Regions from separate parts of the Ochrobactrum sp. Marseille-Q0166 genome, predicted to be linked through region 2. Evidence: predicted binding sites of a transcription regulator. Region 2 holds the regulator's gene; the other holds the start of a gene.

Region 1 (4,407 bases), 700 kb from region 2:
ACGCCGCCTCAAAAGGGCGGCGTTTTTGTTTTTGCCGGAAGATTTGAATATTTAAGCTTCAATCTTGGGATGGCACATCTTTAACCGAGGTTTTTGGAATGTTGTACAGGAGAGTATTGTAGCAATTTTAGGTTTCTTGAAACGCAGCGGGCACTCCCTGAGAAGACAACGGATGACTGCCTTCCGATGAATTTTCGAAGTTATTATGCAAATGGCAGTCTATGTGGCCTTGCCTACAGGTATGAATATCTCATGGCCGCCAAGGATGCATTTAGCGTGTTTGTTAAAAACGAACGCTGACGAACACGAGCGGCTTAAGTGCGCTATAAGAAGCTGCATTAGCTGGGCGAAAAGCGGCCTTTAATCGGCGCAAATGTGTAGCGATGGATCCCAGCAACCGGCCCTATTGCTTCGATGGCTGCTCGGTGTTTGGCTGTTCCATAGCCCGCATGCACTTCAAAGCCATAGGAAGCGTGGACAGCTCCGCTGCGAGCCATCATACGATCTCGCGTGACTTTGGCGACGATAGAGGCAGCTGCTATGGATATCGAACGCTGATCACCTTTCACCAATGCCGAGCCAGGGCATGACAAGCCGGCCGGGACATCGCGCCCGTCAATCAACGCATGATCGGGACTGAGTGTCAGGCCCAGAAACGACCGCCGCATGGCTTCAAGCGCAGCTTTACGAATGTCGCTCAAATCGATGCTGCGTGCACTGAGGCTTGCAACGGAAACACTCACAGCTTTTGCAAGAATGACTTCGTAAAGCGCTTCACGCTTTGCAGCTTTAAGCCGCTTTGAATCATCAAGCCCTTCAGGCAGATCATCGGGATCAAGCACAACCGTCGCCGCCACGACAGGACCGGCGAGGGGACCACGGCCAGCTTCATCAATGCCTGCTATATGTTTGAGCCCGCGCGCCAGATATTTCTCTTCTTCCGAAAAGTCGGGAGCAAGCGGTATCTCAAAGAGGAGCGGAGAATCAGAATTCAAGCGTTTCATTGGGCGGCAATGTTCGCACTGCTTCTGATTCTCCGCAAGGTCCCTGCCGAGGATGGTGGCGTAAAAGCAGGGGCCTACCGCCCGAAAAAATCAGACGGGGGATATATTCACAACTGTTAGCCCCTACAGAATAGGAGCCGACCAAACACACTAGCTGATGCCGCCTTTGCAGGACCTGCATCATTGCCGCTCAGAGGAGCGATCAATCAAAAAAGCGATAACTGCTTTCCACCCTTTTCAATCGGCTCAAACAGATCATTTCGCAAAGGAACGCGTTTTGAGTTAAAACCAAGATTGCGCGCAGCAATCTCAAAACGGCGGCCAATCTGCCATGCATAGGGACCAGTGCCACGCATGCGTTTCCCCCATTCGGCATCGTAATCCTTCCCGTCGCGCATGGAGCGCACAAGCGACATCACATGACGATAACGATCAGGATAATTGCGCAGCAGCCAGTCTTTGAACAAAGGTGCCACTTCAAGTGGCAGGCGTAACAGAACATAGCCAGCTTCGCGCGCGCCTTGTGCGTAAGCCGCATCAAGAATGCGCTCAATCTCGTGATCATTGATGCCGGGAATGATCGGTCCCATCATAACACTGGTTGGAATGCCCGCTTCGGTGAGTTTGCGAATGGCTTGTAAGCGTAGTGTCGGCGTTGACGCACGCGGTTCCATTGTTCGTGCCAGATTTGCGTCTACAGTTGTGACGGAAAGTGCGACCTTGGCCAGACCTTTTTCGGCCATGCGGCTTAAAATATCGATGTCGCGCACAACCAGAGCAGATTTGGTGACAATACCAACCGGATGATTGGCTGCTTCCAGAACCTCGAGAATTTCGCGCATGATGCGCCACTTTTTCTCGATTGGCTGATAGGGGTCTGTGTTGGTGCCGATAGCGATGGTCTTTGGCTGATAACCGGGCTTGGCGAGCTCGCGTTCAAGCAGGCGCGGTGCGTCTGGCTTGGCAAAAAGCTTTGCCTCAAAATCAAGGCCAGCCGAAAGCCCCATATAGCTGTGTGTCGGACGGGCAAAGCAATAGATGCAGCCGTGCTCGCAACCCCGATAGGGATTAATGGAGCGGTCAAAGCTGATGTCGGGAGAATCGTTGCGTGTGATAATCGTGCGCGGCTTTTCCACCTGAACATCCGTCTTGAAGGCAGGCAAGTCTTCAAGCGTTTCCCAACCATCGTCAAATTCATGACGGGTTGTCGGTTCAAATCGCCCGGTCGGATTGATGCCAGCGCCACGCCCGCGCCTGCGGGAGTGATCAATACGCAGGCCAGCTTCACTGACCAGCGCATTGGCGTGATCTGCGCGTCCTGCTCCGAATGCTGCCTGATCTGCCTGCTGGATGATTTCCATAACCGACTCTTTCGTTTTCGTGATTCATTCTATCGCAGAGAATAGAACAAAGCAAGAACACAAAATATTGAGCCGTTATTTTTGAGCTTCTCCAGAAGCGTATGGGTCGGCGTTCGGGCAATGATGCATTTTAAAACACCGGCGCGATGAAAAGCGCCGGTGCCCTTGTCAAGGTTTGTCAGTTAGTAACGCGGCTGATGCTTTGGTGGCCGTCCCTGATTGTGACCGGGTTTGCCCGGACCGCCGGGACCACCCGGACGCACTGCTGGTGGCCTTCCATGATCCCCTGGGCGACCAGGGCGGTTTGCATTTGGCCTGTCAGGACGTCTCGGACGATGTGTTGCCGGAGGTTTTCCGGGGCGATGTGGCCGATTGTTCCAATGTGGTGGCGGTGGCGGAGGAGGGCGATGCCAGCCATGTTTGTTAGAGCTGAGAATTGCCGCGGCAATCAACGGGATGCCGATCGCAACTGCGGCAGTTCCGAAATTACTGGAATTTCTGGCTGAGCCTTGTGAAAAGGCAAGATAGTTCGATGAAGCCCATCCGAGGCGGCCACCATAATCGACCTGACACCAGTTATAGCCGGTCGTGCAGCCAAGGACATCAATTCCCGCACCGTTCGGGATGGCACCAAGAACCGGATAATTCGTACCGGGCCCGGTGCGGACATTAAGATTGGTTGTCGCTATGGCATTCGCTGCCTGTGCAACGGGTGCTGCAAGCATGGCCGTTGCCAGAACAATCGATGTAAGAGCTACCCTCATCCGCTCACTCCACAAAATGGGTTTGTAACGAAAACGACTAAACCATTTTGCCTGCCGATTTCATACGATATTTTTGGCTTATCATTAATATAGATAGTGGAACTGAATATTTGAGTCCTGAGCTTAAGAAGCCAGCGAAACATGATATGGATAATAATGCTTTCCGTTTTGCTCTTCACAAAAAACTCTGAAAAGGCGCTGGCGCATACATTAGCCGGATTGGTACCTGCCGTTGTCGATGGGCTATTGCGTCGCGTGATTGTCGTGGATCAGGGGTCGCATGACGATACGCGGCTGATGGCCGAGGGGGCAGGTTGCGCCTTTTACGAAAATGTCGACTTGCCAAAGGCATTCGATGACCTTCGAACGGAGTGGCTTCTGATTTTAAAACCCGGGGCTATCCTGCAAGACGGTTGGGAAGATGCCGTTCGGCGGCATATGGAAGGAGGCCAAGCACCCGCGCGCTTTTCATTGCCACAGGAGACTGGCCTTATTGGCAAGCTCTTGGGTGTGAAACCGTCGCTTGATGCGGGGCTTTTGGCACCGGTGTCGGCAATCAGGCCTTTGATCCGGGATAGTGGTATTCCAGCTGTTGCTATAAAGCAGCTCAAACCTGTGCGTCTGTCGCAGAAGATTTTGCCACCAGAAACAACAAAAGGCGGAGCCTGAGTGGCTTCGCCTTTTTGTATTCTACCGGCTGTTGCCGATATTAGTTCTGAAAGCTTGAAGGTGATGCGTCACCAAAGCGATGAGCCGAACCGTCCTGATAGGTCTTCTGACCGATGGAAGCAGTCGCGGTTTTGTCGACCTGCTGCGTTGCAACGGGCGTGCGATCATTTGCATAAAGATCGGCAGGTGTGCCAACATTTGGATTTTCAGCGAATGCAGCACCAGCGCTAAGAGCAACGGCAACAGCAGCAAGAGCAAACTTTTTCATTTTTCTATTCCTTCTTCATCGCCCTTTGGATGGCATCAGTGCTTCCGGGGCACCGGGGTGGCACTTCTGCCATCCACCGGGGAGATAACTGGGAGTGCCGTTCGGAGTAATCCGTCAGGCAGGATTGTTCACTAAGTCAAGCTTAGTTCTGGAAGCTCGATGGGGAAGCATCACCGAAACGATGAGCCGAGCCGTCCATGAGCGAAGACTGACCGATCGAAGCAGTCGCGGTGTGATCAACCTGCTGGGCTGCAACGGGCGTGCGGTCATTTGCATAAAGATCGGCAGGTGTGCCAACATTTGGGTTTTCAGCGAAAGCAGCACCGGCGCTAAGAACAACG
Region 2 (4,407 bases):
CCTTCCATGCTTATTTCGGCGGTATCGGCGCTAATGGCTTCTTTCTCGGAACACCAAAGATTGCCGACGTGTCAGGACCAACCGACATGACGGCAAAAATTGCCAGTTCCATTGCTCAACTACGTGTGCATGTTTCGGAACGTATTGCGGAAGTGCTCTCTGGTGAGGATGGCAGTGTTGCCGCAGCGCTTATTGCCGGTGAGCGAGCAGGGATCAGCGAAGAAACGAATGAGGATCTGCGCAAGGCAGGTCTGGCGCATATCTTGTCGATTTCCGGCCTACATATGGTGCTGGCCGCCGGCGTTGTGATGATGGCGTTGAGATCGCTGTTTGCTCTGATGCCGGGGTTTAGCGCCCGATATCCGGTCAAAAAGTTTGCGGCTTTTCTCTCGCTTCTAAGCTGCACATTCTATCTGGCCATGTCGGGTGCGGATGTTGCGGCACAGCGCAGTTACGTCATGATTGTCGTGATGCTCTGCGCATTGCTGGCTGACCGTGCTGCCATCAGTATGCGCAATCTTGCGATTGCGTCTGTTGCGATGATCGCAATTTCACCGCATGAGATTCTTGGGCCAAGCTTTCAAATGTCTTTTTCCGCAACTGCTGGCTTGATCGCTGCATTTGCCTGGTGGAGTGACAGGAAAGCACGCAATCAAACGTCTCGCGAAAATCGGCGTGCTGTGCCGCGTGGGTTTCTATCCAAAATGCTCGTTCCAGCGGTGGCGACGGGAGCAACATCGATTGTTGCCGGTGTAGCAAGTGGCATCTTTGCCGCCTATCATTTCAACAATACCGCACCCTTAGGCCTGGTCGGGAACGTATTGGCCTTGCCGGTTATCTCGATCCTTGTGATGCCCTTTGCAGTGCTGAGCTTGGTGTTGATGCCATTGCAGCTTGATTGGCTACCACTACAGATTATGGGATTTGGCGTCCTATTAGTCAGGCATATAGCGAGTTTGGTTGCTAGCTTTTCTCCTGACGGCAATCCGGGCGTCATGCCTGCAAGCACGCTTATCCTCTGGACTGTAGCGCTTGTTATCGCGGTTGTTTCCACGACATGGTTGCGATGGCTGGCTTTACCCTTTGTTATTACTGGTCTTTTCGTTTTTATACGAACGCCATTGCCGGATATTCTCGTTAGCGAGGATGCAAAATTTGTAGCCGTGCGCCTACCCGATGGCAATTTTGCCGCAAATCGCAGCAGGCCGCCAAAATTCACAGGTCAAAACTGGCAGACTGCCTATCTGATCGAAACGTTTATTCCGCCGCAGATTGTAAAAAAGCAGAAGCCGGTATCCACCAATGATGCGTTTGTCTGCGAAGAGGGAGTTTGTACCATTCCTCTACGAGACGGGCGAATGTTTGCCTATACTGCGCAAGAGGAGATGAAGGATATTGCCTGCAATATTGGCGAGATTGTCGTTCTTGCGATAGCAAGCAAAAACCTCAATTGCCCGCGCTCCGATGTTTTACTGATCGACCGGCAGGAACTCGCTCTCAAAGGAACCCTTGAGCTCAGGCTTGGGAAACGTTTATCATCAGACGCGAGTGCATCAGCCAGATCAGCGAAACATGATCACAGCAAAGACGATAAAATCTATCGTTTTGCAGTCATCCAACCACGAAACTTAGCTGGCTATTCTGATAGTCTCAGCTTCGCAGTGGATGCGCCTACGCGGCCATGGCACCTGCATCGTCTGTATTCGAGAGCGGCACGAGGATTACCGGATCGCGAACATCAGAAGAAGTCTCGCAACGATCAATCTTCTGATTTTCAGGCGGCTCCCGACTTTAAGGAGACGACAGAGCCGCTCTGATTTAAAATGACAAAACCTCTATCGCTGCTTCCAACCAATACTAAAACTGTAAGTGCTAGTAACGCCGGATCAGGCCGATTAGTTTACCCTGCACGCGCACACGATCGGGGCCGAAAATGCGGGTTTCGTAAGCCGGATTCGCTGCTTCCAAGGCAATGGAAGCGCCTTTGCGGCGAAAACGCTTCAAAGTTGCTTCTTCATCATCGACCAGTGCGACGACGATTTCACCCGGATTGGCTGTATCACCGCGCTTAATGATCACTGTGTCGCCATCAAAAATACCGGCGTCGATCATCGAATCGCCTTTGACTTCCAAAGCGTAGTGTTCACCGGAGCCCAGCATTTCTGGAGGAAGGCTCAGTGAGTGTGTCTGATTCTGGATTGCCGAGATCGGCACACCGGCAGCTATGCGTCCCATCATGGGTACAGAAACCATTGTGGAGGAATCATTCTCCGCAATAACTGGAGTTGGGCGCGTCGGCGGAGGAGGGGGAGCTTTGCCGAGGCTTCCTTCGATGACGCTCGGAGCGAACTTCTTTTGAGAGTTCAAGCCCGGTGCTATCGAATCTGGTAAACGAAGCACCTCCAGCGCGCGCGCCCGATTAGGAAGCCTGCGGATAAAGCCGCGTTCTTCCAAGGCCGTGATGAGACGATGAATGCCTGACTTAGAAGCCAGATCAAGAGCTTCTTTCATTTCGTCAAAGGACGGAGGGATGCCCGTCTCTTTAAGACGTTCATGAATGAACAGCAGAAGTTCGTGCTGCTTACGGGTTAACATGCGCTACACCCTCCAGACCAGAATCAAATAAAAACAAAACCAGAACGAACACTATATGTTCCAGTCTTGTTCTGCAATGGTTTTAAAATGATTAATGAGGTTTGGAATTAATACCGTTCGTTACAACATTAATATCGCGCAAGAATCACCGATAGCCGCAGCGGGTGCATTTTCTTCTCTGATCAACAGCGCATTGGAGCCCACAAGAGCAGAAAGCATTGAAGAATCCTGAACTGGACATGGCTTGGCAATCAATGTTCCGTCGATTGCCTTCTCAACGGTCGCACGAACAAAGTCCCTGCGGTGATCGTTCGCACTCATTGGCTGACCAAATTTCGCGGGGCGAATATCTGTAGCTAAATCAATGCCTGATAGCTTCGCCACCAGTGGACGCAGAAATATCAGACTACAGACGAGGCTTGAAACCGGATTGCCCGGTAAGCCGATGACATGCACCGTCTTGCCTGAAACTGTCTTGCGGCCATACATCAACGGTTTTCCCGGGCGCATAGCGATTTTCCAGAAGGCGAGATCGACGCCGCAATTCTGCAAAGCCCCGTGAACGTAATCGCGGTCTCCAACCGACGCGCCACCGATCGTTACTAGAACATCGACGCCATCTTTGAGCGCTGCGCTGATTGCCGATTCGATCTTTGCGGGGTCGTCGTTGATGATGCCCATATCTTCAGGCTTACCGCCTGCGCGGCGGACAATTTCGGCGATGCCGACGCTGTTGGAAGCGACAATTTGGTCAGGGCCGGGAACTGTACCGGGTGGGACAAGTTCGTCGCCAGTTGCCAATATTGCAATGCGGGGCTGTTTGAAAACGGAAATGGCTGCGTTGCCACTGGCCGCAGCAAGGGAAAGTGCCGGGGCGTCGAGTGCTTTTCTCTTTGGAAGAATCACATCTCCGGGTGCGAAATCGAGGCCCGCGCGACGAATGTGGCGGCCTTTATAGAGTCCGTGCCGGATTGTTAGCCTGTCGCCGGAACGTTCCGTGTCTTCCTGAATAACGATGCTATCTGCGCCTGCTGGCATTGGTGCGCCGGTGAAAATGCGGACCGCCTGACCTTCGCTCAGCTGCCCGTCGAAACGCTTACCGGCTGCTGATTCGCCAATTATGGTCAGTTCAAGCGGATAGCTGATGTTTTCAGGTGCGATCAGCGCATAGCCATCCATGGCAGAGCAGTCAAAGGGAGGTTGCAGAAGGTGAGCTTTCACAGGTTCCGCAACAACACGTCCACCGGCTGAAGTCAAAGGAACCTGCTCGAAACCGTGTGGCTCTGCCAAGCTCAGGATACGTGCAAGGGCTTCATCGACAGGAAGCAGGGACATACTTTTTCCTCTCGTGCGAAAACTTAGGTTTTCCAGTCGCCTGATTTACCACCACTCTTTGCGGAAACACGAATATCGGTAATTTCCATGTGGCGATCAACGGCCTTTGCCATGTCATAGATGGTTAGGCAGGTGACTGATACGGCAGTCAACGCTTCCATTTCAACCCCGGTGCGGCCTTTCAGCTTCGCAGTTGCAAAGACGCGCAGGCCGGGAAGCGATTGGTCCGGTTCAATGTCCACCGAGACCTTTGTCAGCATCAATGGGTGGCAAAGCGGGATGAGGTCGGCGGTTTTCTTCGCAGCCATAATACCAGCCAGACGGGCCGTACCGATAACGTCGCCTTTGGCGGCATCGCCTTTCAGAATGAGTGCCAGAGTTTCCGGCTTCATTCTGACGGCACCTTCAGCGGTTGCCTGGCGCTCAGTCTCAGCCTTGTCGCCGACATCGACCATATGGGCGGCGCCAGTCTGGTCG

What was found. Region 2 encodes LexA, which represses DNA repair genes until DNA is damaged. Its sites were predicted from a motif close to TGTTCNNNNTGTGTTCNG; they were not measured.
Region 1: the regulator LexA is predicted to act here: its motif matches at 2,408-2,425, upstream of H5024_RS10360 (PA0069 family radical SAM protein).

Annotation. Positions count from the first base shown of each region.
Region 1 covers NZ_JACJUO010000001.1:2,151,715-2,156,121, reverse strand. The annotation lists gene H5024_RS10365 (ribonuclease HII) at 339-1,004, opposite strand; gene H5024_RS10360 (PA0069 family radical SAM protein) at 1,211-2,365, opposite strand; gene H5024_RS10355 (SH3 domain-containing protein) at 2,548-3,129, opposite strand; gene H5024_RS10350 (glycosyl transferase) at 3,286-3,798, shown strand; gene H5024_RS10345 (hypothetical protein) at 3,839-4,066, opposite strand; gene H5024_RS10340 (hypothetical protein) at 4,209-4,407, opposite strand, start outside.
Region 2 covers NZ_JACJUO010000001.1:1,453,830-1,458,236, forward strand. The annotation lists gene H5024_RS06965 (ComEC/Rec2 family competence protein) at 1-1,817, shown strand, start outside; gene lexA (transcriptional repressor LexA) at 1,873-2,595, opposite strand; gene glp (gephyrin-like molybdotransferase Glp) at 2,716-3,930, opposite strand; gene moaC (cyclic pyranopterin monophosphate synthase MoaC) at 3,954-4,407, opposite strand, start outside.